One region of the Mesorhizobium sp. M0715 genome, then DNA from elsewhere that is predicted to be linked to it. Evidence: predicted binding sites of a transcription regulator. Region 1 holds the regulator's gene; each other region holds the start of a gene.
What was found. Region 1 encodes PhoB, which activates phosphate uptake and scavenging genes when phosphate is short. Its sites were predicted from a motif close to TGTCATNNANCTGTCAT; they were not measured.

Region 1 (10,515 bases):
CGCTCTTCGGTGCTGCTGGAAACGCTGGTCGCCACCATCCAGCGGCATCGCCACAATACTGGCGACACGCAGCCGCTCGCGGCCGACGCCACTCCAGGCAATGTTGCGCGGCCGCAGCCCTCGGCACCGTCCGAACAGCGGGCGCTGCTGCAGCCGCCTTCGATTCGCCCCCGGCCACCGGTGGCGGCTGGCGGCGACAGGCTGGATATCCTGGTGGCCGAGGACAATGAGGTGAACCAGATGGTGTTCACCCAGATCCTCGGCGAGACCGGTTATGGTTTCGAGATCGTCGGCAATGGCCGCAAGGCGCTCGACGCCTTTGGCCGGCTCAACCCGTGCATGATCCTGATGGATGTCTCCATGCCGGAGATGAACGGTCTCGAAGCAACCGCCGCCATTCGCCGGCTGGAGGAAGAAACCGGCACGCATGTGCCGATCGTCGGCGTCACCGCGCATGCGCTGAAGGGCGACCGCGAGCGCTGCCTGGAGGCAGGCATGGACGACTATCTGCCCAAGCCGATCAGTCCCCGGGCGTTGCTCGAGAAGGTCGAGCGCTGGGTCGGCGCCAGCCGGCAGGCGCAGCGCAACGCCGGATAAGGCCGGCTCTGCCCGAGTGCCGGGAATACGGCGAAGATTCGCGCCCCTGTCAGCGGCCAAGACTATGGTGCGATCGCACCATATGAAAGGCGGCATCCAGCCGAGACAATGGCGACATACGAATTCCGCTCTTCCCAGTTACGGGCGGGAGCAGCGACCGCCGGCATGAGACAGCGTCAACCTACCCCAACGGACCTGTTTTCGGCGATGGCCCGGCCACGACACCGTCTGGCTGAGAGCAACGCGCTCCCGTCCGGCTTTTCTTCATAAAGGCCGGCTGATCTCCAAATCGCCGGCCAGCCTCGACCGAATCGAGCAAGTCCCTGATTCCGGTGACAAAGCCGGGCTGCGTCGGGAGTGCCGGCCAGGCGGCATTCTGCTCATCCCGATGACGCGTTACCGGGGTGACATCAAACTGTCATGCGACTGTTATAATCGAAGGCTATTGGCCTCAGCGGGTGCCGACTGACGAGCGCCGAGAGACCATCTTCCGAACAGGAGCAGGCCACATGAAGAAATTCCTCTATACGGCGTCGGCCGCTGCGCTTGCGCTCGCCGCGACGTCCGGCTTCGCCGCCGCGCGCGACCAGATCCAGGTCGCCGGGTCATCGACCGTGCTACCTTATGCCAAGATCGTCGCCGAGCAGTTCGGCGAAACATTCACCAACTTCAAGACCCCGGTCGTCGAATCCGGCGGCAGCGGCGCCGGCATCAAGGAATTCTGCAAGGGCGTCGGCGAAGACACGATCGACATCGCCAACTCGTCGCGTCCGATCAAGGCGGACGAACTCAAGTCCTGTGCCGACGCCGGCGTGAAGGAAGTCCAGGAAGTCCGGATCGGCTATGACGGCATCGTCTTCGCCACCGACATCAAGGGCCCGGACTGGGCGCTGGTTCCCGCCGACATCTACAAGGCGCTGGCGGCCAAGCTGGTCGTCGACGGCAAGCTGGTGGACAATCCGAACACCAAGTGGAGCCAGGTCAATCCGAAGCTGCCCGACTGGGACATCGCCGCCTACATTCCGGGCGAAAAGCACGGCACGCGCGAAGTGTTCGAGACCAAGCTTCTCGATGCCGGCTGCGACAAGGCTGCTCTCAAGGCTGCCGGCATTGCCGACGACAAGGAAATCGGCAAAACCTGCATCGCCATCCGCAAGGACGGCAAGGCCGTCGACATCGATGGCGACTATACCGAGACGCTCGCCCGCATCGACTCCAACAAGACCGGCGTCGGCGTGTTCGGCCTCGCCTTCTATGAGAACAATGCCGACAAGCTGAAGGTCGCCACCGTGGAAGGCATCGTGCCTTCGACCGAGACGATCGCCAGCGGCAAGTATCCCGTCTCGCGCCCGCTGTTCTTCTACGTCAAGAAGGCGCATCTGGGCGTCGTTCCCGGCCTCAAGGAATATGTCGAGTTCTTCCTTGACGACCAGATGGTTGGCCCGGAAAGCCCGCTCGCCGAATACGGCCTCGTTGCTGCTCCGGATGCCGAGCGTCAGGCCCAGCGTGACGCTTTCGCCGCCGGAAAGTCGATGTAATCAGCTGCCGAACCGGGGTGCGGGCCAATCCCGCGCCCCGGTTTCATCGCAGGCCGCAACGGCGGCTGCGTAAGAATTTCTCTTGGGGTGGGTCCATGTCCTTGCTCGTACTGGCCATCGTCGTTGCCGTCGGCCTGGTTGCCTTTTTCATCGGCCGGCAACGTGCCGCGGCCCAGGACAATGGCAAGGTCAAGCCGCATTCGCGCGCCCACTATCATGGCTGGTGGGCCTTCCTGCTCGCCGTTCTGCCTGCTCTTTTGCTGCTTGCCGTCTGGACCGTCGGGTCTTCCATCTATCTGGACCGACACATTCACGCTGCCTTGCCCGAGCGCACCGTCGACAGCAAGGTTGCCAGTGAGGCACTGGACGTCAGCCTGGTAAAGAGCCTCGCCAGGGGCCTGCGCAAACTCGATGCGGGCACACTGGCCGCAATGCCTGCCAGCTTTGCCGAGCTGCAGCCGCTGCTCGCCGCCAAGGGTGTGGCACTGGCGAGCGACACGCAGGATTACATGATCCCGATCGCCGTCGAGGCGAACAAGGTCCAGGACCGGCTCGGCCTGTTCGGCGCCATTGTCATTCTCGTTTCCTCGATCGCCGGCGCCTTCTATGCGCTCAGGCAGATCGAGCCGCGCGCCAGGGCACGCAACAATGTCGAGAGGCTGATGCTGTGGGGGCTGCTTGCCGCCTCCACCATCGCCATCCTGACCACCATCGGCATCGTGCTTTCGATGCTGTTCCAGACGATCACCTTCTTCGAAAGCGTCTCGCCGATGAGTTTCTTCTTCGGCACCGTCTGGGATCCGCGTTTTGCCGCTGCCGGTTCGGGCGGCAGCCAGGGCCAGTTCGGCCTGATCCCGCTTCTTGCGGGCACGCTCTACATCGCCGCCGTCGCACTGCTGGTTGCGGTGCCGGTGGGGCTGATGTCGGCTGTCTACATGGCCGAATACGCAACGCCCAGGGTGCGCTCGGTGGTCAAGCCGGCGCTTGAACTGCTGGCCGGCATACCGACCATCGTCTACGGCATCTTCGCCGTCGTCACGCTTGGGCCATTCCTGCGCGACCTGTCCGCGGCACTGACCGGCGGTTCGCCCTTCATCCAGGGCCAGAGCATCTTCACCGCCGGCCTGGTCATGGGCGTCATGCTGATCCCGGTCGTGTCCTCTCTTTCGGACGACATCATAACCGCGGTGCCGCGCGCCATGCGCGACGGGTCGCTCGGCCTCGGCGCGACCCGCTCCGAGACGATCAAGCGGGTGATCCTGCCGGCTGCACTGCCCGGCATCGTCGGCGCCGTCCTGCTGACTGCCTCGCGCGCTATCGGCGAAACGATGATTGTCGTGCTGGCGGCGGGCGTCGCCGCCAACCTCACCATCAACCCGTTCGAGGCGATGACGACCATCACCGTCAAGATCGTCAACCAGCTCACCGGCGACCTCGAGTTCAATTCGCCGCAGACGCTGGTCGCCTTCGCGCTCGGCCTGACGCTGTTCGCGCTGACGTTGGTGATGAACATCGTCGCGCTCTACATCGTGCGCAAATATCGGGAGCAGTACGAATGACCGACATTTCCATGGATACGATGGTCAGGGCGGCGGCCCATCCGCGCCGCGACATCGGCCTGAAGGCCCGTTACGCTGCCGAGCGCCGATTCCGCATCTATGGCGTCGTGGCGATTTCCGTAGGCCTGGCGTTCCTGGCAATCATGCTGATCACCATCGTCTCGAAAGGCTACACCGCCTTCTGGCAGACGACGGTATCACTGCCGATCTCGTTCGACGAGAAGGTGATCGATCCTTCCGGCAAACGCGCAACCGATCCGAGCGTTCTGATCAAGGCGAATTATCCCAAGCTCGCCGAAAACGCGCTGGTGGCCAAGCTCGGCATCAATCCCGACGATAAGCCGGCGATCAAGCAGCTCAAGGGCTTCCTGTCGGAAGGCGCCCGCGTCCAGTTGCGCGACATCGTTGCCGCCGATCCGTCCGTGATCGGCACGACGCGCGACGTCAACATCCTCGCCGCCGCCAATCTCGACTCGGCTTTCAAGGGTCAGATCGACCTCAGCGTCGAGGAAGCGCGACGCAAGGTCTCGGACCAGCAGATCACCTGGATGAACAAGCTCAAGGCCGAGGGCGCGATGGCCGAGCACTTCAACAGCGGCCTGTTCACCTACGGCGCCTCCAGCCGCCCGGAAACCTCGGGCATGGGCGTGGCGATCATCGGCTCGTTTTATATGATGGTGATCGTGTTGCTGCTGGCGCTGCCGATCGGCGTCGCCGCCTCCATCTATCTGGAGGAGTTCGCCAAGAAGAACCGTTTTACCGACCTTATCGAGGTCAACATCAACAATCTGGCCGCAGTGCCGTCAATCGTCTTCGGCTTGCTCGGCCTCGCGGTGTTCATCAATTTCCTGGGCATGCCGCGCTCTGCCGCCTTCGTCGGCGGCCTGGTGCTGACGCTGATGACGCTGCCGACGATCATCATCGCGACGCGAGCCGCACTTGCAGCGGTGCCGCCGTCGATCCGCTCGGCAGCTCTCGGTCTTGGCGCCTCCAAGATGCAGATGGTGTTCCAGCACATCCTGCCGCTTGCCGCGCCCGGCATCCTCACCGGCACCATCATCGGTCTGGCGCGTGCGCTCGGCGAAACCGCGCCTCTGCTGCTGATCGGCATGGTCGCCTTCGTCGCCGATCCACCGACGACGCCTTTCGATCCGGCCACCGCGCTGCCGGTGCAGATCTATATGTGGGCGAACGAGGCCGAACGCGCCTTCGTCGAGCGTATGTCCGGCGCCATCATCATCCTGCTCGTCTTCCTCATGGCCATGAACATCACCGCGATCGTGCTTCGGCGTCGGTTCGAGCGGCGCTGGTAGAAAAAAGGCATCTTGGTATGAACATCATGACCGAACAGTCCCTTGAAAACGCAGTGGGCGACAAGATGAAGTCGAACGAAGTAATCAAAATGCGCGGCGACAAGGTCGGCGTGTTCTATGGCGAGAAGCAGGCGCTGTTCGACGTCGATCTCGACGTCCGCCTGAACCAGGTGACGGCGCTGATCGGCCCCTCCGGCTGCGGCAAGTCCACCTTCCTGCGCTGCCTCAACCGCATGAACGACACCATCGATTCAGCACGGGTAACCGGCAAGATAACGCTCGACGAAGAAGACATCTACGACAAGAACATCGATGTCGTCGAACTCAGGGCGCGCGTCGGCATGGTGTTCCAGAAACCCAATCCGTTCCCCAAATCGATCTACGAGAACGTTGCCTATGGTCCGCGCATCCACGGATTGGCCAAGCGCAAGGCCGACATGGACCAGATCGTAGAGTCGAGCCTGAAGAAGGCGGCGATCTGGAACGAGGTCAAGGACCGTTTGCAAGAACCTGGCACGGGTCTTTCCGGTGGCCAGCAGCAGCGTCTGTGCATTGCACGCGCCATCGCCGTGTCACCCGAGGTGATCCTGATGGACGAACCGTGTTCGGCGCTCGACCCGATCGCCACCGCTCGCGTCGAGGAACTGATCGACGAACTGCGTCAGAACTATACCATCGTCATCGTCACCCATTCGATGCAGCAGGCAGCGCGCGTGTCGCAGCGCACCGCGATGTTCCATCTAGGCTATCTGGTCGAGGAGGGCGCCACCGACAAGATGTTCACCACCCCCGACGACAAACGCACCCAGGACTACATCACCGGCCGGTTCGGCTGAGCTCAGGCATACGAGGGACGAAGATCATGGGTGAACATACCGTCGCATCTTTCGATGAGGATCTGGAGCAGATCAGCCAGCTGATCCGCGACATGGGCGATCTCGCCCGCTCGATGGTCAGTGGCTCGACCAGGGCTTTGCTCAATTCGGACAATGCGCTGGCGCAGCGCGTGGTTTCCGATGATGCCATCATGGATGCACGCCAGCGCGAGCTGGACGATCGCGCCATCACGCTGATCGCCAAGCGCCAGCCAATGGCCAACGATCTGCGTGCGGTGGTCGGTTCGATCCGCATGGCCGGCGACCTTGAGCGCATCGGCGACCTTGCCAAGAACATCGCCAAGCGCGTCGGCACTGTCGGGCTGAGTGTCACGCCGCACGACCTTTCGCATTCGATCGACGCGATGGCGCAACTGGTGCTGATCCAGGTGCAGGGGGTCGTCGACGAGTACGCCGCCGCCGACCCGGCAGCGCTTGCCACGCTCAGAAACAATGACGAACGCATCGACGTCAAATACACCTCGGTGTTCCGCGAGCTGCTGACCTACATGATGGAAGATCCCCGCAACATCACGGCGTGCACGCACCTGTTGTTCTGCGCCAAGAACCTCGAGCGGATCGGCGACCACGTGACCAACATCGCCGAAAATGCCTACTATGTTTTGACCGGCACGCAGCTGCCAGCCAATCGTCCGAAGCAGGACGAGACGGCAATGTCCGCGCCAGCGGCATAACAGGGGTGACCAGCCGATGATCGCACCACGCATCATGGTGGTGGAGGATGAGGAGCCGCTAGGCGTGCTGCTCCGCTACAATCTTGAATCCGAAGGTTACCAGGTCGAGGTGGTGACGCGCGGCGACGAGGCCGAAATCCGGCTGCAGGAGAACGTTCCCGACCTTCTCGTGCTCGACTGGATGGTGCCGGCGGTTTCCGGCATCGAACTCTGCCGGCGCCTGCGAATGCGCCCAGAGACCGAGCGGCTGCCGATCATCATGCTGACCGCGCGAGGCGAGGAAAGCGACCGCGTGCGCGGCCTGTCGACCGGCGCCGACGACTATCTGGTCAAGCCGTTCTCGACGCCGGAGTTCATGGCCAGGGTCAAGGCGCTGCTGCGCCGGGCCAAGCCGGAAGTGCTGTCCAGCGTGCTAAAGGTCGGCGACATCGTGCTCGATCGCGAGTCGCACCGGGTCTATCGCAAGAAGAGCGAGATCCGGCTCGGGCCGACCGAATTCCGCCTGCTCGAATTCATGATGCGCCACCCCGGCCGCGTGTTCTCGCGCAGCCAGCTGCTCGACAATGTCTGGGGCGAGACGATTTACATCGACGAACGCACTGTCGACGTGCACGTCGGCCGGCTGCGCAAGGCGGTCAACAACGGCCGCATGCCTGATGTCATCCGCACCATCCGTGGGGCGGGTTACGCGATCAGGGAAGACTAGGTGGCTGTTCCGTCCCGATAGATCGTGACCGGGAAAACTCGATTAGCACGTGGTCGCCAACAGCCGCGAAGAGTGGAATGTTGCACTCGTCTCATCGATGGGGAGCGAGCACGTGACGCTTTGGCCCAAATGCGGTCATTCGAAACCTGATGAGGATGACCGCTCTTGGCGGTACGTCGCCATCTTGCCCGCAGACTCCGACCAGAAAGCCATGCAAGAATAAATTTGAGTTAACTTAGATATACGTTCGTTAAACGACGTGTGTTCTGCATAAATATACGATTTTACTAAATTGCTTCAATTTACATTGAGCCATCACCTCCTTATTCATTATCCGCCTTCCGATTATTGCGGTCTCGGATCGAATGACGATTCCGTGGAACGATCTCGTTCCTTGCAGCGTTGCTTTGGGAGCGGTCGCCGGACCTTTGACCAGGTCGGACACCATGAGGAAGGATTTCTGATGAGCACGGTCTTAAACGCCAAAGGCATCCCTCTTGCCTACACCGGCGCTTCCACTCATTGGTTCTCGGCCACCGGGTCTGGACCGGAACTGCATGGCACCTCCGGCAACGACTCCTTCTGGGGAGACACCGGCGTCACTGTCACGATCCACGGAGGCGCCGGCGACGACTACTATCATCTCTATTCCACCAACAACAAGGTGGTCGAGGATCCTGGGGCAGGGATCGACACGATCGACACATGGATGAGCTACAAGCTCCCTGACAATTTCGAGAACCTCGTCGTTACCGGCACCAACCGATTTGCGTTCGGAAATGCGTTGGACAACATCATCAAGGGCGGGTCAGGTCACCAGACGCTGGATGGCGGCAAGGGAAATGATGTCCTGATCGGCGGCGATGGCGCCGATACTTTCGCCATCTCCAAAGGTAATGGAAGCGATCTTATCTTCGATTTCGGTGCGACCGATGCGCTCCGCCTTAACGGCTACGATTTCACTTCGTTCGATGCCGTCCGTTCACAGATGGTCCAAGTGGAATCGAACGTGATGCTGAACCTCGGATCCGACGAAATCCTGGTGTTCAAGAATACGACCATCGACAAGCTGCAGCCCACCCAGTTCGAACTTCCGATAGACAAGTCCGCAATGACGCTGTCCTTCTCCGACGATTTCAACACGCTGAGCCTTCGGGACGGGCAGGACGGCACCTGGAATTCCAATTTCTGGTGGGGAGCGCCGAACGGCAGCACGTTGAGCAGCAATGGTGAGTTGCAGTGGTATATCGACGCCAATTATGGCCCGACGAGTTCGGTCCATCCGTTCAGCGTTGAGAACGGCGTCCTCACCATCACCGCCGCGCAGGCGCCGGAGGACATCAAGCCTCTGATCAACAACTACGAATACACCTCGGGGATCCTGACGACCCACGACACCTTCTCGCAAACCTACGGCTATTTCGAAATGCGGGCGGATCTTCCTGAAACAGCCGGAGCCTGGCCGGCGTTCTGGCTGCTTCCGGAGGACGGATCGTGGCCGCCGGAGCTGGACGTTGTCGAAACGCGCGGCCAGGACCCGAACACGCTCTACATGACGGCGCATTCCAATGAGACGGGAGCGCACACGAAGGTTTCGTCAACGGTGAACGTTGCGGATACCGACGGTTTCCACACCTATGGCCTGCTCTGGACGAAGGATGAGCTTGTCTGGACCTACGATGGTGTAAAGGTCGCTCAAGCAGCGACGCCGGCCGACATGCACGATCCCATGTATATGCTGGCCAATCTCGCGGTGGGCGGCATTGCCGGCCAGCCTCCTGACCATCTGGCTACGCCAGCGGAGATGAAGATCGACTACATCCGCGCCTATACGCTGGACGACCTGCAGCACCACCCCTTGGACATCGCCGGCGACCATTCGGTCTAAGCGACGCCCTTATGTTGGGGCCATGAGCCGTTAGGAGCGCGGGAATGATTGCACGGTCTGATCTGCGGGCAGTCTTGAGGCGCGCCATCGCCGATGTCGGTGTTTTTTCGTTCCTCATCAACATCCTGCTATTGGTGATCCCCCTTTATCTGTTGCAGGTCTATGACCGCGTCCTGCCTTCCTCCAGCGTCGAGACGCTTCTTTACCTCTCTGCTATCGCGGTTCTCGCACTCGCCTTTCTCGGTCTCCTCGATGCGGTCCGCTCCGTTTACACGCAGCGCGTTGCAGCCATTGTCGACAACAGACTGGGCGCGAGGACATTCGCCGTCTCGCTGGAGGCTAAGTACGCCGGGGGAGCAGCCCTGCCTCCACTGCGCGACCTTGCCTCGGTATGCGCCTTCATCAGGTCACGCGGCGCGGCGGTCTTGTTCGACCTGCCGTTTGCTCCGTTCTTCCTCGCCCTGCTGTACCTCATCCACCCTTTGCTGTTCTGGCTTACGCTGGCGGGATCTGGGCTGTTGCTTGCGATGGTCCTGGCAAATCAGTTTGCCATCGGCAAGAATGATGCCTTGTCGGCGGAACGCTCGGCTGTTGCCAGCCTGTCGGAGCAGGCCTTTGCCCGGAATGCGGAGACGCTGCGCGCCATGGGCATGATCCAAAACGCCGCGCGAGTGTGGGGAAGGCACGTGGCGGAGGCGCTAGTCCTGCATGACCGTTCGTCGATGGCCAACGCGATTTTCAGTGGAACGTCGCGAGCCGTACGCATGATGCTTCAGCTAGCAATACTGGGTGTCGGAGCATGGCTCGTGCTGCAAGGGAAGATGACGGCCGGCATGATCTTCGCGTCTTCCCTGGTGTCGTCCCGTGCGCTGCAGCCGCTCGACCAACTGATCGGGTCATGGCGGCAGATCGTCGACGCCAGACGATCGTGGAAGCGTTTGGACAAGGCGCTTTCCGCCCATCCGGCACATGCGCAAAAACTGACCTTGCCGGACCCGTCCGGCGAAATTGTCGTGCAGGGCCTCATCTTTGTCGCGCCGAACGCCACGCCAGGCACCGAACCCATCATCAAGAGACTGAACTTCCGCATCGGCGCAGGCGAAGCGGTGGCGATAATAGGTCCGAGCGGAGCCGGCAAGTCCACCCTGGCAAGATTGCTTGTCGGTGCGATTCAGGCAACCAGCGGCTGCGTCAGGATTGACGGCGCCGATCTCAGAACCTGGGACGAGAAGCAGCTTGGCCGGCATATCGGATATCTCGCTCAGGAGGTGGAGCTCTTTCCCGGATCGATCGCGGAAAATGTCGCCCGCTTTGAACCCGATGCGAATGACGCCTCTATCGTCG
Region 2 (10,515 bases), on a different contig from region 1:
AAAGCCGTCCTCTGCCGTTCGCCCGGCGATCTTGTCCTTGAAGACCGGCCCGCACCAGAGGCACCGCCTCCCGGCTGGGCGCTGGTGGCGGTCAGCCATGTCGGCATCTGCGGCACCGACTACCACATTTTCGAGGGCAAGCACCCATTCCTCGCCTATCCCCGCATCATGGGCCATGAGGTGTCGGGAACGATCCTCGAGACCGGCGACGGCGTCGATCTTGCCGTTGGCGAGCCGGTCGTCATCAACCCCTATCTTTCCTGCGGCAAGTGCATCGCCTGCTGGCACGGCAAGCCGAATTGCTGCGTCAGGATCGAGGTGCTGGGCGTGCATCGCGACGGCGCCATGTGCGAACGGATCCTGGTGCCGGCGCAAAATCTCTATCCGGCCAACGGCCTGTCGCTGGCCGACGCCGCCGCAGTCGAGTTCCTGGCCATCGGAGCGCATGCCGTGCGGCGCGCTCGCGCCGACCCTGGCGCCCGCACGCTGGTCATCGGCGCTGGCCCGATCGGGCTCGGTACCGCCATCTTCGCCCGCATCGCCGGGCTCGACGTGACGCTGCTCGACATGAGCAGTGAAAGGCTCGCCTTCGCCGCGAACGAGCTTGGTTTCCAGACCCTCGACGGCTCGCGCGGCGCGGTGCCCGATCTGGTCAAGGGAGCGACATCAGGCGAAGGCTTCGATGTCGTCTTCGACGCCACCGGCAACACCCAATCGGTGCAGTCGGCTTTCGCCCATGTCGCGCATGGCGGAACGCTGGTGCTGGTCTCCGTCGTCAAGGACGACATCAGCTTTTCCGATCCGGAATTCCACAAGCGCGAGATGACGCTGATCGGCAGCCGCAACGCGCTGCGCGCCGACTTCGATCACGTCGCCGCCTCGATCCGCAACGGCGCCGTGCCCCTGGCCAAGCTCGTCACACACCGCACCACACTCGCCGGCACGCCGCGCGATCTCGCCCGCTGGGCACACGAGAAATCCGGCCTGATCAAGGCTGTGATCGAGGTCGGATAGAGGCGCCTGTTCGACACGAATTCGGAGATCGTTGAGCGCCCAACTTGGTAGATCTGATGCTTTGGCGACTAGCCGCAACATCCATCGCTTCGTCATCCTATGGCGGAGCGAGGAGCGAAGCGACGCGGCGCAGACCATAGGATCCATGCCGTGACCTGAGAGCGTTGCTTCGGTGCAGAATTCTGCGCCGCTGCGCTCTTCGCCCGAGATCGCGGCATGGATCCTTGGGTCTCCGCGACGGAGCTGCGCTCCTGCTTCGCCCAAGGATGACGACGTTAGCTACAGCGCCGACAGCTTCAGCTCCACCCGCTCGGCCGGGAAGCGCGACTCGGAAAACTGGATCGGCTGGCCGTCCGGCGTGACGTTGACGGCAACCGTGACCAGCACGATGGCGCCCGGCAGCAGGTCGAGGTCGGCAAGGTCCGCCGCATCGGCATGGCGCGCCGACAGCACGGTCGATTGCCGGAGATAGTCGTCGATGCCGAAACGCGCCAGCGATGCGGTGATCGAGCCGGTTTGCGCCATCGCGGCATCGATGCCGGCAAAGCGCCGGGCCTCGAACCAGCCGGCAGCACGCGACACCGGCCGTCCGTCGGCTTCGCCGCGCGTTTCCAACCGGATCACATCGGCTCCCCTGGCAAGGCCAAGGCCCTCGGCAACGCGCTGGCTGGCCGGCTCGATCGACGAGGCGAGCAGGACGATGTGCCGTTCCGTCGTTTGCCCTTGCAGCCCTGTCGAAAAGCGTGTGCGCGCGCCGATCGGATAGGACAGCCGCTTGCGCGACAGTACGAAGGTGCCGCGCCCCTGCTCGGCCCGCAGCACGCCTTCCCTTACAAGGGCCGATATGGCGCTGCGCACCGTGTGACGGTTGACGCCATAGCGTTCTGCCAGCGCCACCTCCGGCGGCAACGCTGCATTCTCCGTGAAATCGCCGATGGCGATCGCATGCAGGATCTTGTCGGCGATCTGCCGCCACAGCGAAACGCCACTGCGCCGCTCGATGCTGTCCGCTGCCAGCCGCCCGACTATCATTGCCCCAACCTTCCAGCGCCCAGTCTTATATCGCTGTCATCCACCCGTCATGGACACGCGTTAGATAATAGGTATAATTTGTATAGTTGTCTATATCAATAGACAAATTGACAAAGAGGAATGCTGCTGATGCGAGGACAGGAAGCCCGCGACCAGGCCGAGCGCAAGGCCGCCATGGCGACACTGGCGCAATCCAGCGGCGATGACATCGTCCGGCTCTGGAATGAAGCCGGATTGCCTTCGGAAGCAGAACTGCTGCGCGGCCCCGAGACCGGGCTGGTCACCGTGCGCGGCCGCATCGGCGGCGGCGGCGCGCCCTTCAACGTCGGCGAGGCGACCGTCACCCGCGCCACCGTCCGGCTGCCCTCCGGGCAGGTCGGACATTGCTATGCGCTTGGCCGCGACAAGCAGAAGGCGAAGCTGGCGGCCATCGCCGACGCGCTGTGGCAGGACCCTGCCCGCCGCAATGAAGTCGAGACCGGACTGATAGCGCCCCTGCGGTCGGCTCTGACCGCAGCGCATGAAAAACGCCGCGCCGAGACGGCGGCAACGAAGGTGGATTTCTTCACCATGGTTCGCGGAGAAGACTGATGGACATTGCAGCGCAATCGATAGAGGGCGGTTTCGCCGATCCGGTCTTCAATGCCCAGACGGTGTTCCGCGCCGTCATGGACGCAATGGCGCGGCCAGGCAGCGTGCAGCCGCTGCCGGCCTTCGCCCGCCCGCCGGCGCCGCTCTCGGCGGCCGCCGGCGCCATCGCACTGGCGCTGTGCGATAACGACACCCCGCTCTGGCTCGACCAGACCCTGCAAGCTTCCACCGCGATCAGACCCTGGCTTGGGTTCCACACCGGCGCGCCATTGGCCAACACACCGGCCGATGCGCATTTCGCCTTCATCGCGGCCCCGGCCGAGATGATGTCGCTCGATGGTTTTTCGCAGGGCACCCAGGACTATCCCGACCGTTCGACCACGCTGATCCTGCAAGTCGGCGATCTCGTGTCCGGCACGCCGCTGTTGCTCGAAGGTCCCGGCATCGAAACCAGCGCCACGATCGCGCCGGCACAGATGCCGCGCCATTTCGTCGAGCAGTGGAAGCAGAACATCAAGCGCTTTCCCAGAGGCGTCGACATCATACTCGCCACATCAGATGGCATTGCCTGCCTGCCGCGCACGACGCGCATCAAGACAATGGAGGCGTAAAAAATGTATGTCGCGGTAAAAGGTGGCGAAGCCGCAATCGCCAACGCCCACAGCCTGCTTGCCGACCGCCGACGCGGCGACCGTTCGGTGCCGGCCCTTCGCCTCGACCAGATCGTCGAGCAGCTGGCGCTCGGCGTGGATCGGGTGATGAGCGAAGGCTCGCTCTACGACCGTGAGTTGGCGGCACTCGCAATCGTCCAGGCGCGCGGCGACCTGATCGAGGCGATCTTCCTGGTGCGCGCCTATCGCACCACGCTGCCGCGCTTCGGCTACACCAGGCCCATCGACACCGCCGGAATGCTGGTCGAGCGGCGCGTGTCGGCGACCTATAAGGACCTGCCCGGCGGCCAATTGCTCGGGCCCACATTCGACTACACCCACCGGCTGCTCGATCCCGAGCTTGCCGCCGGCGCCGACGTCGCCGAGCCCTTGCGGCGCGAGACGGAAGCGCAAGCCATGCCGCGCGTATCGGCGATCCTCGCCCGCGAAGGCTTGATCGAACCGGACGGCGACATGCCGCAGGACCATGTCCCCGGCGACATCACCCGCGAGCCGCTGGAATTCCCGATGGCGCGCGACATCCGCCTGCAGGCGCTGTCACGCGGCGACGAGGGCTTTTTGCTGGCGCTCGGCTATTCCACCCAGCGCGGCTATGCCCGCAACCATCCCTTCGTCGGCGAGATCCGCATCGGCGAGGTCGAGCTTGAGCTCGACGTGCCCGAACTGCCCTTCGCTGTCCCGCTCGGCACTGTCCGCGTCACCGAATGCCAGATGGTCAACCAGTTCAAAGGCTCAGCCAAGGCGCCGCCGCAGTTCACCCGCGGCTACGGCCTGGTCTTCGGCCAGAGCGAGCGCAAGGCGATGGCGATGGCGCTTTGCGACCGGGCGCTGCGCGCCTCCGAACTCGGCGAGGATGTCGTCGCCGCCGCGCAGGACGAGGAGTTCGTCATTTCGCATTCCGACAACGTCCAGGCGACCGGCTTCGTCGAACATCTGAAGCTGCCGCACTATGTCGACTTCCAGGCCGAACTCGACCTCGTGCGCCGCATGCGCGCCGAATACGACGCCCGCGGAAATGCCGACATGCTGGAAGACAAGAAGGAGGCGGCGGAATGAGCCTAGTCGCCCGACCCGCCATCACCGCCACCGCTGTCGTGCGAATGGTCGCCATGCCCGCCACTGTAGCCGCCGCCGATGCCAACGCTCTCGCCATGCGCGCCTTCCCTGGCTGCGGGAAAAACCATTCTTCGGAGGATAAACGCGACCACGCCGACGAACGCCAGCAGCAGAATTCCGATATGCAGCCAAGCGGTCTGGGTCATCCGATTTCGCCCCTGTTTCCGCGTCCTGGACGCCAATTCAATAGCACAATGTGGATGTGATCGCCATGACCGACATCGCCACCTACAACTTCGCCTATCTCGACGAGCAGACCAAAAGGATGATCCGCCGGGCGATCCTCAAGGGCATCGCCATTCCCGGCTACCAGGTGCCGTTCGCCTCGCGCGAAATGCCGATGCCCTATGGCTGGGGCACCGGCGGCGTCCAGGTCACCGCTTCAATCATCGGCCCCGATGATGTCTTGAAGGTGATCGACCAGGGTGCCGACGACACCACCAACGCAGTCTCGATCCGTGCCTTCTTCAAGAAGGTCGCCAACGTCGCGGTGACCACCGACACAGCCAGCGCCACCATCATCCAGACCCGTCACCGCATCCCCGAGCGTCCGCTGACGGCGGGCCAGGTGCTTGTTTATCAGGTGCCTATCCCTGAGCCGCTGCGCTTCCTTGAACCGCGAGAGACCGAAACGCGCAAGATGCATGCGCTGGAGGAATACGGCCTCATGCATGTCAAGCTCTACGAGGACATCGCCAAACACGGCCGCATCGCCACCACCTATGCCTATCCGGTCAAGGTCGAGGGCCGCTATGTGATGGACCCGTCGCCGACGCCGAAATTCGACAATCCCAAGATGCATCGCTCACCGGCGCTGCAGCTGTTCGGCGCCGGCCGCGAAAAGCGCATCTATGCGGTGCCGCCGTTCACCGACGTGGTCAGCCTCGACTTCGAGGATCATCCGTTCGAGGTGCAGACCTTCGACCAGCCCTGCGCGCTGTGCGCGGCCGAGAATGTCTATCTCGACGAGGTCATCCTCGACGACCATGGCGGCCACATGTTCGTCTGCTCGGACACAGACCATTGCGAGAAGCGGCGCAACGCCCCTACCTCCCCCTTGTGGGGAGGTCGCGCCGAAGGCGCGGGGGGTCTTGACCAATCTACGGCCCACTCAACCCCCACCCCGGCGCTGCGCGCCGACCCTCCCCACAAGGGGGAGGGTAAGGAGAAGCAATGACCGACGAACCGCTGCTGCGCGTCTCGGCACTTTCCAAATTCTACGGCTCGCGCGTCGGCTGCGACAACGTCTCCTTCGACCTGTGGCCGGGCGAAGTCCTGGCTGTGGTCGGCGAGTCCGGCTCCGGCAAGACGACATTGCTCAACTGCCTGTCGACGCGGCTGCTGCCCTCCTCCGGCACCGCCAGCTACCGCATGCGCGATGGCCAGTTCCGCGAACTCTACCGCATGAGTGAGGCCGAGCGCCGCTTCCTGATGCGCACCGACTGGGGGTTTGTCCACCAAAACCCGGCCGACGGCCTGCGCATGACGGTATCGGCCGGCGCCAATGTCGGCGAGCGGCTGATGGCGGTCGGCGACCGCCACTACGGCAAGATCCGCGCCACCGCGGTCGACTGGCTGTCGCGCGTCGAGATCGACGAGGACCGCATCGACGACGAACCGCGCGCCTTTTCCGGCGGGATGCGCCAGCGCCTGCAGATCGCCCGCAACCTCGTCACCGGCCCGCGTCTGGTGTTCATGGACGAACCGACCGGCGGCCTCGATGTCTCGGTCCAGGCGCGCCTGCTCGATCTGTTGCGCGGGCTGGTCACCGATCTCGGCCTGGCGGCCATCGTCGTCACCCATGACCTTGCCGTGGCGCGGCTGTTGTCGCAGCGCATGATGGTGATGAAGGACGGCCGCGTCGTCGAAAGCGGCCTCACCGACCGCGTGCTCGACGACCCGCGCGCGCCCTACACCCAGTTGCTCGTTTCCTCGATTCTGCAGGTTTGACGATGAAGTCTCAAAGCGCGTGTTCGCGAAACCTTGGCGCGAGGCACCCCCCTCTGGCCTGCCGGCCATCTCCCCCGCAAGGAGGGAGATCGGCTGTCCCTGCTGCGTTCACCAATTACCAAGGCTGCAAGAAAAGCGCCGCGAGTGAAGCTGCCAATCTCCACCCTTGCGGGGGAGATGGCCGGCAGGCCAGAGGGGGGTGCCTCGCGCCGACACCTCGCAAACACCCGCTTCGAGATTTCACCGTTATTCCGCACATGCAATTCCATTGGCCAGAGGGGGGTGCTGGCCCGCAAACCAACAGCGATTGGAGGACCTTCTGATGCCGACGCCCCTCGTTGTCTCAGACGTCGCCAAGAGCTTCACCATGCATCTGCGCGACGGCATCAAATTGCCTGTTATCGCCGGTGTCTCGTTCTCGATCAGGGCCGGCGAATGCACCGTGCTCGGCGGCCCGTCCGGTGCCGGCAAGAGCTCGATCCTGAAGATGCTCTACGGCAACTACGCCGTCGACGAAGGCCAGATCATCGTCAGCCACGATGACGGGCTGATCGACCTCGCCACTGCCAGCCCGCGCACCGTGCTTGCCGTGCGCCGGCAAACGATCGGCTATGTCAGCCAATTCCTGCGCACCGTGCCGCGCGTTTCGGCGCTGGATGTCGTCGCCGAACCGCTGGTCGAGCGCGGCGAGGATCGCGAGATTGCCCGCGGCAAGGCACGCGCCTTGCTGGCGCAGCTCAACCTGCCGGAGAAACTCTGGGCATTGCCACCTGCGACCTTCTCCGGTGGCGAGCAGCAGCGCGTCAACATCGCACGCGGCTTCATCACCGAGCATCCGATCCTGCTGCTCGACGAGCCGACCGCCTCGCTCGACGCCAAAAACCGCGATGTCGTGATTGAACTCATCGCCGCCAAGAAGGCGGCTGATGTCGCGCTGCTCGGCATCTTCCATGACCACGACGTACGCGAGGCGGTTGCCGACCGCATCATCGACGTCACCGCTTTCGCTCCCGGAAAAATCGCCGCATGACCAGGAAATTGTCCGAGACGCCGCTGGTCCATCCGACGGCGGATGTGCAGAATTCGACGCTCGGCCGCTGGACCGAGATCGCCGACCGCAGCCGGGTGTCGGAAAGCGAGCTTGGCGACTATTCCTACATGATGCAGGACTGCGCCGTCTGGTGCGCGACGATCGGCAAGTTCGCCAACATCGCCGCCAGCGTGCGCATCAACGCCACCAACCACCCGACCTGGCGGCCAACGCTGCACCATTTCACCTATCGCGCCTCGGACTACTGGGACGACGCCGAGCACGAGACAGAATTCTTCGCCCAGCGTCGCGCCAGGCGAGTCACCATCGGCCACGACACCTGGCTCGGCCACGGCTCGACCATCCTGCCCGGCGTCACCGTCGGTGACGGCGCGGCGATCGGCGCCGGAGCCGTCGTCTCGAAGGACGTCGCCCCCTACACCATCGTCGCCGGCGTGCCGGCCAAACCGATCCGTGAGCGCTTCGACCGCCGCACCGCCGACCGTTATCAGGCGCTTGCCTGGTGGGACTGGGATCATGCCAGGCTGCGCGCTTCGCTCGACGATTTCCGGGAACTATCGGCCGAGGCCTTCCTGGAAAAATACGAAGGATAATTCTTCACATCATCGTCATGGCAGCCACATGGCAGGACCTGTTCGATGACTCTCTCAAGCTTTTTCGAGCAGCAGGCTCCCGTGATCGAAATCAAAACTCCCGCCTTCTGCGGCTTCAGGGACATGGAGCACTTCGAGGACCTGCTGGCCCTGGGCCGGCCATAACTCCACACCTGTGGAGCGTAACAAAACTGACATCACCGCGACACGGCAGGTTCATGTGGCTGCGTTAGGCGAGTGCCTGACGATCAATATGGTCCAGACTGGAACCTGCCCCATGTCAGCAAATTCCGCCACGCTCGAAATCCGCGGTGTCAGCCGCCGATTTGGTAAGAACACCGCCGTCAGCGACATCAACATTGCGATCCCGCAGGGTCAGATGGTTGGCATTATCGGCCGTTCGGGCGCCGGCAAATCGACCCTTCTTCGCATGATCAACCGTCTCATCGATCCCAGCCAGGGATCGATCTTTTTTGACGGCGCCGAGGTTTCCCAGTTGCGCGGCTCGCCGCTGCGGCGCTGGCAGCGTGACTGCGCCATGATCTTCCAGCAGTTCAACCTGGTGCCGCGCCTCGACGTGCTGACCAACGTGCTGCTCGGCAAGCTGAACCACCGTTCGACCATCACCAACCTGTTCGGCATGTTCTCGCGCGCCGAATGCGCCGAGGCGGTCGCGGCACTCGAGCGGCTCGACATTGCCCGCATCGCGCTGCAGCCCGCAGGCACCTTGTCGGGCGGCCAGCAGCAGCGCGTCGCCATTGCCCGCGCCATGATGCAGCAGCCCAAAGTGATCCTCGCCGACGAGCCGATCGCCTCGCTCGACCCGCTCAACGCCAAGGTGGTGATGGATTCGCTGCAGGACATCAATCTGCGCGACGGCATCACCGTCGTCACCAATCTTCACACGCTGGACACCGCCCGCACCTACTGCAACCGCATCATCGGCATGGCCGCCGGCAAGGTCGTCTTCGACGGCCCGCCGGAAGAACTCAACCGCGAGGCCGTGCGTCTCGTCTACGGCGCCGACAGCAATGGCCAGGAAATCTCCGAGGCCATCACCTCGACCAGCGTTGCCTTCAGCCGAAAGATCGCCGCATCCGCCGGACCGCTCGAGCCCGCATTCCCGGGATACTGAGAGCGGCCTGGATCGACAGCCCGCGTCAAGGGCACCTGTCAAAATCGAGAACGCTGCCGGCGCGGGGCCGGAACCTACAGGAGAGATTACAGATGTTCAGGAAGATGGTTTTCAGCGCCGTTTCGGTGCTCGCCATGGCGACCAGCATGGCCCAGGCCGCCGACATGAAGGAATTTCGCGTCGGCATCCTCGGCGGCGAAAACGAAACCGACCGGCTGCGCAACTACCAGTGCCTCGCCGACCATCTGAAGGCCGAATTCGGCTTCGAAAAGGTTTCGCTGTTCCCCGCCGCCGACTATGACGGCGTCATCCAGGGCCTGCTTGGCGGCACGCTCGACTTCGCCGAACTCGGCGCTTCCGGCTACGCCAGCATCGCTCTCAAGGACCCGAAGGCGGTCACCCCGATCCTCACCACCCAGCAGACCGACGGCGCCACCGGCTACTATTCGATCGGTCTGGCGCTGAAATCCTCGGGGATCACCGATATCAAGTCGGCCAAGGGCAAGAAGCTCGGCTACGCCGATCCGGATTCGACCTCCGGCTATCTGATCCCGCTGACCCAGATCCCGAAGGACACCGGCGCTTCGAACGAAACCTTCTTCGCTTCGACCCAGTTTAACGGCGGCCACGAGAACAACGTTCTGGCCGTGCGCGACGGCAAGGTCGATGTGGCGGTGGACGATTCCTCCGGTATCGGCGACTTCAAGGACGGCTACACCTCGGGCACCTTCCACAAGGAAGTCGCCAAGGGCGCCGTCGACCCCAACGACTTCGTCGAAGTCTGGCGCTCGGGCCTGATCCCGAACGGCCCGCTGGTCGTGCGCACCGCGCTCGGCGACGAAATGACCGCCAAGCTCGCCGACTTCTTCACGCAGTTGCCGAAGAAGGACAAGGCTTGCTTCGAAGGCGTCGAAGGCGGCGACTTTACCGGCTACGTCCCGGTCAAGGCGGACTTCTACAACGTCATCGTCGAAGCCCGTAAGGCAGCCATTGGCGGCTAACGGCGAAATCAGGAAGGGCGGCGTCGAGAAAACGCCGCCCTTCTTGCATGTCCGATCATGACCCTTTCCGTGACAGCCCCTTCCGGCGCCACTCACCAGATGGCCGACGCCTGGCGTCGCCAGACGTCCTTGCGCCGGCTCTACACCGCCATCGGTGTCGGCCTTCTCATCATCGCGCTTGGCAGCACCATGTGGTTCGCCGACGAGGCCAATGCCGGGCATTTCTTCGACCGGTTGCCGCATTTGCTGGACTTCCTGAGCTGGCTCGTCCCCAAGGACTGGAACGATGTCTGGCGGGCGATGTTCGATATCGCTTCCCCGCATGACACCGGCACCCAGGAATTCAACTTTCCGCTTGGCC
Region 3 (10,515 bases), on a different contig from region 1:
CATACATGCGCGGATCGGCAATCACCTTCTTCCAGGCGTCGTCACGCACCTGCTTCGACGGCCATTCGACCCAGGCATAGACGACAACCTCATCGCCCGTCGCTTTCACGGCGCTGCGGTAATCGGTGATCTCGCCGTCGGGAACATCGTCGCCCCACGCCTCGACGACGCGGGTTGCGCCATGTTCCTTGATCACCGCGGCCTGCTTCGCCGCCACGGCAAGGTAGGCTTGCTTGTTGGCGGCCGGCACCGGCACCAGCGAGCCATCGATATAGCCGGTCTTGCCGGTCGTGTTCAGGTCGATGAACGGCGTGAAACCGCCGATGATCATGCGCTTGCCGTCAAAGGGCATGGACGCGCCGATCTCCGCCATGCGCGGGTCGCTCATCATCGTCTGATAGGCAGCGTCCGCCGCCGCCTTGTCCGCGTATTCGTGCCACGAAAAGGTGATGACCTCATCCGGCTTTGCCTTCACGGCTCCCTTGAAGTCGGTGATCTTGCCGCCGGGCACGTCGTCGCCCCATCCCTCGACCATCCGGGTGGTGCCGAACTCCTTCAGCATCGATGCCGCCTTGGCGACATGCTTGCGATAGGCTTCCTTGTTGGCGGCGGGCACCGCGGCGACAAATCCTGCGATATAGCTCATTGCGTCTCTCCTGTTGGCTGATGCCGTTTGACACTCTTGGCGTCTCGAAAGATCCGAGAACGCCAATGGTCGAACGGCACGGCCTGGATTCGACATCGCTCCGAATTTTTCTTCGGAGCGGTTCGAAACGCCACTGCCGCCTATTCGGAACCCAGCCTGTCGCCCCAGTCCAGCCGCCGGGCGAGCTTGAAGTCGGCGCCGTCGCGCTTGGTGAACAAGCGCTCGGCGGCGGTACCGTCGTCCTGGCAAAGCTTGAGCAGAACCTTGCCGGAGCCGGATTTCGGCGGCGCAAGAACCCGCGCCTGGTGCGAAGTGGGCCGTTCTCGGGAAGCCGCGACATAGATGAACTTCTCGTCTTCCCACGGCACGTCGGCATCCTTGGCCAGCCGATGCAGGCGCGAGCGGGCGACGCGGCGGGAAAAATGGCACCAGTCGGGCTGGATCAGCGGGCAGGGCGCCTGATGCGCGCAAGGCGCTAGCACATGCGCGCCCGCCTCGATCAACTGCCGGCGCACGGCAAGGATGCGCTGCCAGCCGGCAGGGGTGCCCGGCTCGACCACAAGCAGCGTGTCGGCGGTGAGTTGCCAGAGGCGGTCGATGAGCTTCGGCAGTGATGCGGGAGCGATTTCATCGAGCACATAGGCGCAAGTGACCAGATCGGCCGACTTGAGGTCGGCAAGGTCGATGGTGGCATCACCCGCCAGCCACCTCGTCTGGGCGGCAATCGCACCGGCGGCAAGTGTCTCGCCGACCTTGCGTACCGCCGCACTGGCTTCGAACAACACAGCCTGTTCGAGATCGGGCCACAGCTCAGTCGTGGCCCAAAGCGCAGTACCAGGACCTGCGCCGACATCGAGCAGGCTCTTGGGTTGGAAGGCGGGCTTGGCATCGCTCAGCGCATCGAGACTGGTGCGGATCGCGGCATAGGTCGCCGGCAGCCGCGTCGCCAGATAGGCTTTCACCGCCAGATCCTCGGCCATGTGCAGACGGCCGTCGCGCAATTCGGCACGATAACGGTCGGACAGCGTTTTTGCCGCTTGTTTGAGTACAGCCAGCGGAACGTTTTCGAGCAAGCGCTCGACACCTTGGCGAAGGGATGCCGGCAACTCCATCTCACGCGCCCCGCGGGACGAGAAGGATCACGGAAGCGCCGGCAATGCAGAGCGCCGCGCCGGCAAAATCCCAGCGGTCGGGGCGCACGTCCTCCACCAGCCACAGCCAGCCAAGCGATGCCGCAATGTAGATGCCGCCATAGGCGGCGTAGGCGCGACCGGCGGCTGACGTGTCGACCAGCGCCAGCAGGAGGCCGAACAGGGCAAGCGAGCCGAGGCCGGGAAGAAGCCAAAGCGGCGACTTATCCAGCCGCCACCAGGCCCAGAACGAAAAGCAGCCGGCGATCTCGGCCAGAGCGGCGGCGGCATAGAGGACGTAGGTCATGAAAAAGGTCCCGCGACGGTCACGGGACCTTTTTCAGTGCAGGCGCCGGCAATGGCAAGCGGCAATGCTATTCCTGGTCCGCAACCTTGCGGCGACGAGCCGGCTTGGCGGTCGGACTCTTTTTGACGGGAGCCGTTTCACGATGCCCCATATCGCGCATCTCGAGCGCCTTTTCGCATTTGGCCATGTAGTCGCGCGACATCGGCAGCGTATCGTTCTTCTTGGTGATCTGGATCTGGAAGATGACCAGGTCCTGCCAGCGGAAGGCGGCTTCCGAGGCCGCCAGATAGAATTCCCACATGCGGCAGAAGCGCTCGTCATAGATCGCCTTGGCCTTGTCGCGGTTGGCAGCGAAGCGCTCGCCCCAGTGCTTCAGCGTATCGGCATAGTGGAGCCGCAGGATCTCGACGTCGGTGACGACCAGGCCCGACTTTTCGATCGCCGGCATGACTTCCGAGAGCGAAGGGATATAGCCGCCCGGGAAGATGTATTTGCGGATGAATGCGCTGGTCGCCCACGGCACGCCGGAACGACCGATCGTGTGCAACAGCATCACGCCATCGGGCTTGAGCAGCGTCGCGCTCTTGTCGAAGAACGTACGGTAGTGGTTGACGCCGACATGCTCGAACATGCCGACCGAGACGATGCGATCGAAACGCTCGTTGAGTTCGCGGTAGTCCTTGAGCTCGAAATGCACGCGGCTTTCCAGCCCTTGCGCGTGCGCCCGGTCGGTGGCGACGCCATGCTGCTCGGTCGACAGCGTCACGCCCTGCACGTCGACGTCGAACGCTTTGGCGAGGTAGAGGCCAAGCCCGCCCCAGCCGGAGCCGATGTCGAGCACCGTCTGGCCGGCTTTCAGCCGGAGCTTGGCGGCGATGTGGCGCTTCTTGGCGGCCTGCGCTTCGTCCAGCGTCATGTCCGGCTGCTCGAAATAGGCGCAGGAATACTGCATGTCCTGGTCAAGGAAGAGCCGGTAGAGGTCGCCCGACAAATCGTAGTGGCGCTGCACGTTGCGGCGCGAGCGCGAGGCGGTGTTGATCTGCTGCAGGCGGCGGAAGGCGTGGCGCAGCCCTTCGATGGCCTTCGACCAGGTGGCGTCGATGCCGCCGCTGCCCATATTCTGGAAGGCGATGCGCATCACGCCCAGCACGCCGCCTTCGAGGATGTCGAGTTCGCCGTCCATGTAGGACTCTGGCACTGCCAGCATCGGATCGAAGGTGATGGCGCGCTCGGCATGCGCCGTCTTGATATGCATGTGCACCGGTTCGCCGCTGCCGTCGCCGAAAATCACAGCCGAGCCCTTGGGGCCGGTCACCTTGAGATTGCCGGTGCGCACCAGGCGGTCGAGAACGCGCTTCAACAGAATATTCATGACCAAATGTCCCCTCTCGGCCAGACAGGCTGCCTTGGCGCGTGACCGCGAAAATCGGTATCGATTTCGCCGGGGGTCTTGCGCCGAACCAAAGTTGCACAGCGTGCTTTGCGCGGCCAAAGGACGCGCTACGCCATAGTCTGCAACAATATATAGGGGTTCGAAAAGTTCCATTTGGCACAAAAATGCCCGGGCGAGAGACCCGGGCATTGGTCCAGCATGGCTGGATGACGGCAAAGTGATCGGAGCTTGGCTTTAAGTCGTGATCAGCCCATGGCTCCAATCGTCTTGCGAAGTGTGATCAGGCGTTGTCTTCGCCGCCCTCGAACTCGGTGTTCGGATCGAAGAAGTTCTCCGGCCGGGCGTTGTCGTTGATGTCGTCGCCATAGATGGCTTCGGCAGTGGTCAGTGTCTCGCCCTTGGCCTGGCGCTCGGCTTCGTCGGCCGTGCGGGCGATGTTGAGCGTGACGGTGACCTCGACTTCCGGATGCAGCGCGATCGCCACATTGGTGACACCGATGGTCTTGATCGGCTGGTTGAGCAGGATCTGGTTGCGGTTGATCGAGAAACCTTCCGCCGTCAGCAGATCGGCGATGTCGCGGGTCGAAACGGAACCGTAAAGCTGCCCGGTTTCGCCGGCGGAGCGGACGGCGATGAAGCTCTTGCCGTCGAGCTTTTCGGCGATCTGGGCCGCTTCCGACTTGCGCTCGAGGTTACGGGCTTCGAGTTGGGCGCGCTGGCCTTCGAACTTCTTCTTGTTGGCTTCGTTGGCGCGCAGCGCCTTGCCCTGCGGCAGCAGGAAGTTACGGGCAAAGCCGTCCTTGACCTTGACGGTGTCGCCCATCTGGCCGAGGCGGGAAACGCGTTCGAGAAGAATGACGTCCATGGTTTTGTTCCTTCGGTTGGGCGCCAATCAATCGATGAGATCGACGCCGAATGTCTCTGGAACAGGTCAGGAAGCTTGAGCGCCCGGGGGCGCTGGTGTCGCTGTCCTGCCTGTCGCGGCAGTTAGAGGTTTTTGACCTCAACCCGGGATTTGATGTCCAACCCTGCGGCGCCCGTCGCCGTGGGAGAGGAGCGGGCGGCGAGCCGCCCGCATTGACGCTATTAGCGAACCACGTAGGGCAGCAGGCCGAGGAAGCGGGCGCGCTTGATTGCCTTGGCGAGTTCGCGCTGCTTCTTCTGGCTGACGGCGGTGATGCGCGACGGCACGATCTTGCCGCGCTCGGAAATGTAGCGCTGCAGGAGACGCACGTCCTTGTAGTCGATCTTGGGCGCGTTGGCGCCTGAGAACGGGCAGGTCTTGCGGCGGCGATGGAACGGGCGCCGGGTCGGGATCTGATTGATGTCGACCATTATTCTGCACCCCCTTCAAAGCCTTCGCGCGGACGGCGCGGACCACGATCGGCACCGGCGTCGCCGAACGAGCGCGGCGGACGATCGCCACGGTCGCCGCGATCACGGTCGCCGAACGAGCGCGGGCCACGATCGCCACGGTCGCGGTCGCCGAAGCCGCCGCGTTCCGAGCGCTCTTCGCGCTTCTGCATCATGGCCGACGGGCCTTCCTCATGCGCCTCGACCTTGATGGTCAGGAAGCGCAGCACGTCTTCGGACAGGCCCATCTGGCGCTCCATCTCGTTGAGCGCGGCCGCTGGGCAATTCAGGTCCATCAGCGTGTAGTAAGCCTTCCGGTTCTTGTTGACCCGGTAGGTGAGGGACTTCAGTCCCCAATTCTCGACCCGGCCGACGGACCCGCCATTCGCGGAGATGACACCCTTGTACTGTTCGACAAGAGCATCGACCTGCTGCTGCGAGAGGTCCTGCCGGGCAAGAAACACATGTTCGTAAAGAGCCATTATGTCTTATGCCTTTCTTCGTTTCTCTCCCGGTTCCCGGCGGCAAAAGCCTCTGCAACTTCTCTGACCCGCAAACCCTCGAAGGGGCAGGGGGAAGAAAGGAGCATAACGAGACGGTCGAGAGCGGAGACACGGGAGGCGGAAGCACTTCCGGCTTCACACGAAGGTTCTAAAAAACCTCCGGCCCTCCGTTCAGCCCCCAGCAAGGACCGGCAGATTGCGGGCGTCTATATAGCAATCCGACCGTAAAGCAAGGGCAAGCGGCATTCCCGTGTGTCCCACGTGACGATCGGGGAGCAGCAACGGCGGAAGTTGTGGTTTCCGGGAACCACGTCTTAACCACACTAGAAGGTTGTGTGGAGTTGAAGCCCAGCCGTCAACGGTCGATTCATCATGGAAGGCGCAAAAGCCCGGACGACCGCACAAAAGCGGCAAGCATTTCCGGGGGTAAGGATGCTTCTCGACAAATTCTGGCGCTCGAAGAGCGGCAATTTCACGCTTGTGCTGGCACTGGGTTTGCCGGTCATCCTGACAGCAGTCGCTTTCGCAACCGATGTCTCGACCCTTATGCGGGCCAAGAGCAATTTGCAGAACGCTCTCGATTCGGCAAACCTTGCTTCCTCGCACCTTGGCGATCTCGACATCACCCGCAATGACGCTTTCAACCGCTATTTCCAAGCCAACATCGTCGGTCATGGCGAGCTCGGCAATGCGCAGGCGACGTTGACTGTCGACAAGGGCGTCAACTTCGTCAAGACAAAGGCGGTTGCCTCGGCGGACGTCAATCTCAACTTCGCCTTCCTGTTCGGCGACAGCAAGCGCATCGTCGTCGATGCCTCGGCGGTCGAATCGAACAACCAGCTCGAAGTCGTGCTGGTGCTGGACAACACCGGCTCGATGGCCGGCGCGCGCATGACGGCGTTGAGGACGGCGACAAAATCGTTGCTCGACACGCTCGAAGCGGCGAAATCGCCGACGCGCAAGATCCGCGCCTCGCTGGTTCCTTTCGTAACCGCTGTCAACGTCAATGGCGACGGCTTCGATCCGTCCTGGATCGACATGGACGGCAAGTCCTCGACCAACGGCGTCAATTTTCCCGTCATCGACGGCAAGCGACCGAACCACATGGCGCTTTTCAAACAGCTCAAGAAGACCGGATGGACCGATGCCGGATGGAATGGCACCGGATGGAAGGGTTGTGTCGAGGCGCGGCCAGGCGCTTACAATATCTCCGACACGCCACCCGACACGGCCAAGCCCGACACGCTGTTCGTGCCGTACTTTGCGCCGGACGATCCCGAAGACGCCCAAAAGCCGTCTGGCGCCTATGGCAATTCGGACAAATACTACAACAACTCCTACCTCAACGATGTCAGCGACAAAACCAGGCTTGCCCAGTCGGGCATCAACATTCTGGGCATCGATCTCAGCAACCTGCTCGGCAACCTCATCGACCTTTTGTCACCCGATGACAGGGCTGCCAGGGAAAAGATCGCCAAATATGTTGCGCCCGCCAAGGAACTCATCACCGAGACCGGCTCTCCCATCACTATCGGCCCGAACCGTGCGTGTCCGACCCCGGTGGTCGCCCTGACCGACGATTTCGACAAGCTGCGCAAGGCAGCCAGTCAGATGACCGAGTGGAACGGTTCGGGCACCAATGTCTCCGAGGGCCTGTCATGGGGTATGCGGGTGCTGTCGCCCGCCGCGCCCTACACCGATGGAGCGCCGTGGAAGACGCCCGGCATCAGCAAGATCGTGCTGTTGCTCACCGACGGTGAGAACGTCGTCTATGGCGCCAGCCAACAGCCGACGAAGTCTGACTACACATCATATGGCTATCTGGCCGGCGGTCGTTTCGGATCGGATAACCAGACGACGGCGGCACGCAACGTCGATGGCTGGACCAAAAGCGTCTGCACCCAATTGAAGGACCAGGGCGTGCAGATCTACACCATGGTGCTGCAGTCCGACACCGCAGCCAACCGTGCGCTTTACAGCGCCTGCGCCTCTGATCCGAGCGGCTATTATGCAGTCAACGATCCGACCAAATTGCCGGACGTCTTCCAGCAGATTGCCAACAAGTTCTCAAAGCTGCAATTGACGAACTAAAGGCGGTCTCAACTCGTATGGGCGGCGACAATCTTGTCGACCGTTTCGGGGAAGAAGTCGGGTGCCGCGTGGCGTTTGCCGAACATCATATCGTACTGCAGCAGGCGGAAATCGCGGATCGCCGGATCGATCTCCTTTTGTCGCGCCCAATCGGGCGTGGCTTCGCCAGCCGGCGTCAGCAGAAGATTGCGGTCGACGACACGGTAGCGTTCGCTCATCTCGCCCAGGAAGCCGGTGTAGTAGGGATGGCTGATCCCGGCCGTTTTCAGGATATGATAGGGCAGGAAGGCTGGGCTGACGGCACCCATGTGCTCAGCCGGTCCGGTGCGGTTCGACCAGATGACCAGCGGCGTCTCGTGGTGTTCGAGGGCGGCCTCGGGCGACGGTTCCTTGCGCGGCGCGACATTGTCCTTGAGGAAGCCGGTTTCGACGTAGACCGGCCCCAGCGGCGGCAGATGATCGCCGAAGAAGGCGATCACGGTGGGACGGGAGCGTTTCTTCGCCCATTCGACCAGGCGTTCAAGGCCGCGATCCGCATCGGCTGAACCCTCGGCATAGCTAAGCAGCGATTCGCGCGCCCATTGGCTGATCGGCGCCTTCACCGTATGCGTCGGATTGTAATAGCGGTTCGGCTCGTAAGGACCGTGGTTTTGCAGGCTGACGGCAAAGAAGAACACTGGCTCGTCGCTGGCGTCGGCCTCGCTGATGATCTCGTCGGTCATCGCCGCGTCCGATGCCAGCGGCCCGCGCTTTTGCATGGGCGGCAGCGTCTCTTCCGACTTGAAGTCGTTGAAGCCGAAATCGGCGTAGACCGCGCCACGGTTCCAGAACCAGTTGGTGCCGGGATGGATGGCGCGCGCCCGGTAACCCTGGCTCTTCAGGAAGGTTGCCAGCGAAGGCGTCGGCGTGCGCACATATTGCTGATAGGGGATGCTGCCGGCCGGCAGGAAGGCGTTGGAAAAGCCGGTCAGGGCCTCGAACTCGATGTTGGCGGTCATGCCGCCGAATTCCGGCGAGAACATCGAGCCCGAGCGCAGCGCCCGCACGTTGGGGATCGGATCGGGCGTGATGGTGACGCCGGGCAGCTTGGTCGGATCCCAGAAGGATTCGCTCATGACGATGATGATGTCGGGCTTCTCGGCCGGCACCGAGGCGGTTACATCAGGTCTGCCGATCGCCGCGATCGCTTTGTCGGTATAGCCTGGCGGCGCCGAGACATGCGCCATCGGCACATTGAGGGCGAAGGCCAGCGCAAAACCGTTGGAGGCATAGTTTTCCTTCTGGTCCCACATGATCGGGATGATCTGCAGCCGGTCCCTGGTCCAGGAGAAGGTGGCGTAGTCCATGATCGAAACGAAGAAGGCGAGCAGCGGCACGGCCAGCGTCAGCCGGGCAAGGCGGCCCTTGCGGCTGAGCGCGGGAACCTTGCGGCGCCACAGCCGCCAGCCGTAGACGAGCAGTGACAGGCCGGCGACGATGCCGACGACCATGGCGAGCGCGGTCATCGGCCGGTCGCGCACCAAAAGCGGCAGCAGCGCGAAGATCTGGCGGGCATAGAGGAAATCGGTGGGATAGAGCGGATCGCCGAGATAATGCGACTTCTGGTGGCCGACGAAGGCAAGGGATAGCGTCAGCGGCGCGACGATCATCAGGCTCTGATGGCTGCGGCCGAGCACCGCATCGAGGCCGATCAGGATCAGCGCGAAGACGACGATGGTGGTCCAGCCGGGCTTCAGCGGCTGCAGGAAGAAGGAGACGGTGCCAGCAAAATCGCCGCGCACGATCAGTTCGATCGCAAACACCAGGACGGCCGCGATCGCCAGGCTGACAAGCCCATAGCGCACGACCGGCCATCTCCTGCCCGGCAGATAGCCGGTGGAGGGGTCGTCTTCCAGGAACTGTGGCGCGGGCTTGCCGGCGCGTTTGTAACTCTTTGCCACTTAAACTTCCCCACCCAGCGACAAACACGTCACTCGATTGTCATGGAATTGTCACGCAAAGCTAGCGCCTGTGGCCAAAATAAGAAGAGCCAGCAAACGAATCGTGAGCGGTTTTCATCAGGAGTGATCGCCAAAAAGCCTTTCGGAACAGGCACTCGGCGGATGAGGCGGCCGTCGGGCAGGGTCGAACCGGGCTTGACTTGGCGCCCCGCCATGCCTCACAGGCAAGAAAAACCCGTCTTCAGGCAAGCAAAACCAGCCCTTGGGAGCCCTCGCATGGCCGTCGCATTCACCTTTCCCGGACAAGGCAGCCAGGCGGTCGGCATGGGCAAGGATCTCGCCGACGCCTTCCCCGAAGCGCGCAGGGTCTTCCAGGAAGTCGACGACGCACTTGGTGAGAACTTGTCGAAGCTGATCTGGGAAGGGCCGGAAGAGGCGTTGACGCTGACCGCAAACGCGCAGCCGGCACTGATGGCGGTGTCCCTGGCCGTGGTCCGGGCGCTGGAATCGCGCGGCTTCTCGCTGAAAGGCAAGGTCACCTATGTCGCCGGTCATTCGCTGGGCGAATATTCGGCGTTGGCCGCTGCTGGCTTCGTTTCGGTTGCCGATGCCGCCCGGTTGCTGCGCATACGCGGCAATGCCATGCAGGCGGCGGTGCCGGCCGGCGAGGGCGCCATGGCGGCGATCATCGGATTGGAACAGGCCGATGTCGAAGCAGCCTGCACCGAGGCATCCAAAGGGTCGGTCTGTCAGATCGCCAACGACAATGGCGGCGGTCAGCTGGTTATTTCCGGAACCAAGGCTGCGGTCGAACTGGCGGCGAAACTGTGCACGGAAAAGGGCGCCAAGCGAGCGCTGATGCTGCAGGTTTCCGCGCCTTTCCACTCCGCGCTGATGGCGCCCGCGGCCGACGTCATGCGGGAAGCCCTGGCCGGCGTGACAAAGAATTCGCCGGTGGTTCCCGTCCTATCCAATGTCACGGTTAGCCCGACCAGCGATCCGGACGAGATCGCCCGCCGCCTGGTCGAACAGATAACCGGCCGCGTGCGTTGGCGCGAGACGGTGGAGTGGTTCGGCGCGAACGGCATCACCACGCTTTACGAAATCGGCGCCGGCAAGGTGCTTTCAGGATTGGCGCGGCGCATCAACCGC

Region 2: the regulator PhoB is predicted to act here: its motif matches at 8,200-8,216, upstream of phnC (phosphonate ABC transporter ATP-binding protein).
Region 3: the regulator PhoB is predicted to act here: its motif matches at 9,402-9,418, upstream of NKI21_RS21455 (LTA synthase family protein).

What each region holds. Positions count from the first base shown of each region.
Region 1 covers NZ_JAMYPL010000017.1:76,548-87,062, reverse strand. The annotation lists gene NKI21_RS20210 (PAS domain-containing protein) at 1-597, shown strand, start outside; gene NKI21_RS20205 (PstS family phosphate ABC transporter substrate-binding protein) at 1,107-2,135, shown strand; gene pstC (phosphate ABC transporter permease subunit PstC) at 2,231-3,694, shown strand; gene pstA (phosphate ABC transporter permease PstA) at 3,691-5,007, shown strand; gene pstB (phosphate ABC transporter ATP-binding protein PstB) at 5,025-5,843, shown strand; gene phoU (phosphate signaling complex protein PhoU) at 5,870-6,577, shown strand; gene phoB (phosphate regulon transcriptional regulator PhoB) at 6,594-7,283, shown strand; gene eglC (endo-1,3-1,4-beta-glycanase EglC) at 7,747-9,171, shown strand; gene NKI21_RS20170 (type I secretion system permease/ATPase) at 9,246-10,515, shown strand, end outside.
Region 2 covers NZ_JAMYPL010000020.1:129,457-139,971, forward strand. The annotation lists gene NKI21_RS22730 (zinc-binding alcohol dehydrogenase family protein) at 1-1,014, shown strand, start outside; gene phnF (phosphonate metabolism transcriptional regulator PhnF) at 1,294-2,043, opposite strand; gene phnG (phosphonate C-P lyase system protein PhnG) at 2,176-2,637, shown strand; gene phnH (phosphonate C-P lyase system protein PhnH) at 2,637-3,248, shown strand; gene NKI21_RS22750 (carbon-phosphorus lyase complex subunit) at 3,252-4,364, shown strand; gene NKI21_RS22755 (hypothetical protein) at 4,367-4,570, opposite strand; partial or broken gene NKI21_RS22760 (alpha-D-ribose 1-methylphosphonate 5-phosphate C-P-lyase PhnJ) at 4,636-5,463, shown strand; gene phnK (phosphonate C-P lyase system protein PhnK) at 5,598-6,374, shown strand; gene phnL (phosphonate C-P lyase system protein PhnL) at 6,697-7,404, shown strand; gene NKI21_RS22775 (DapH/DapD/GlmU-related protein) at 7,401-8,018, shown strand; gene phnC (phosphonate ABC transporter ATP-binding protein) at 8,296-9,153, shown strand; gene phnD (phosphonate ABC transporter substrate-binding protein) at 9,246-10,154, shown strand; gene phnE (phosphonate ABC transporter, permease protein PhnE) at 10,212-10,515, shown strand, end outside.
Region 3 covers NZ_JAMYPL010000019.1:29,722-40,236, forward strand. The annotation lists gene NKI21_RS21415 (DUF1428 domain-containing protein) at 1-646, opposite strand, end outside; gene NKI21_RS21420 (small ribosomal subunit Rsm22 family protein) at 787-1,758, opposite strand; gene NKI21_RS21425 (YnfA family protein) at 1,760-2,083, opposite strand; gene NKI21_RS21430 (cyclopropane fatty acid synthase) at 2,151-3,455, opposite strand; gene rplI (50S ribosomal protein L9) at 3,757-4,341, opposite strand; gene rpsR (30S ribosomal protein S18) at 4,563-4,811, opposite strand; gene rpsF (30S ribosomal protein S6) at 4,811-5,311, opposite strand; gene NKI21_RS21450 (pilus assembly protein TadG-related protein) at 5,765-7,423, shown strand; gene NKI21_RS21455 (LTA synthase family protein) at 7,432-9,363, opposite strand; gene fabD (ACP S-malonyltransferase) at 9,640-10,515, shown strand, end outside.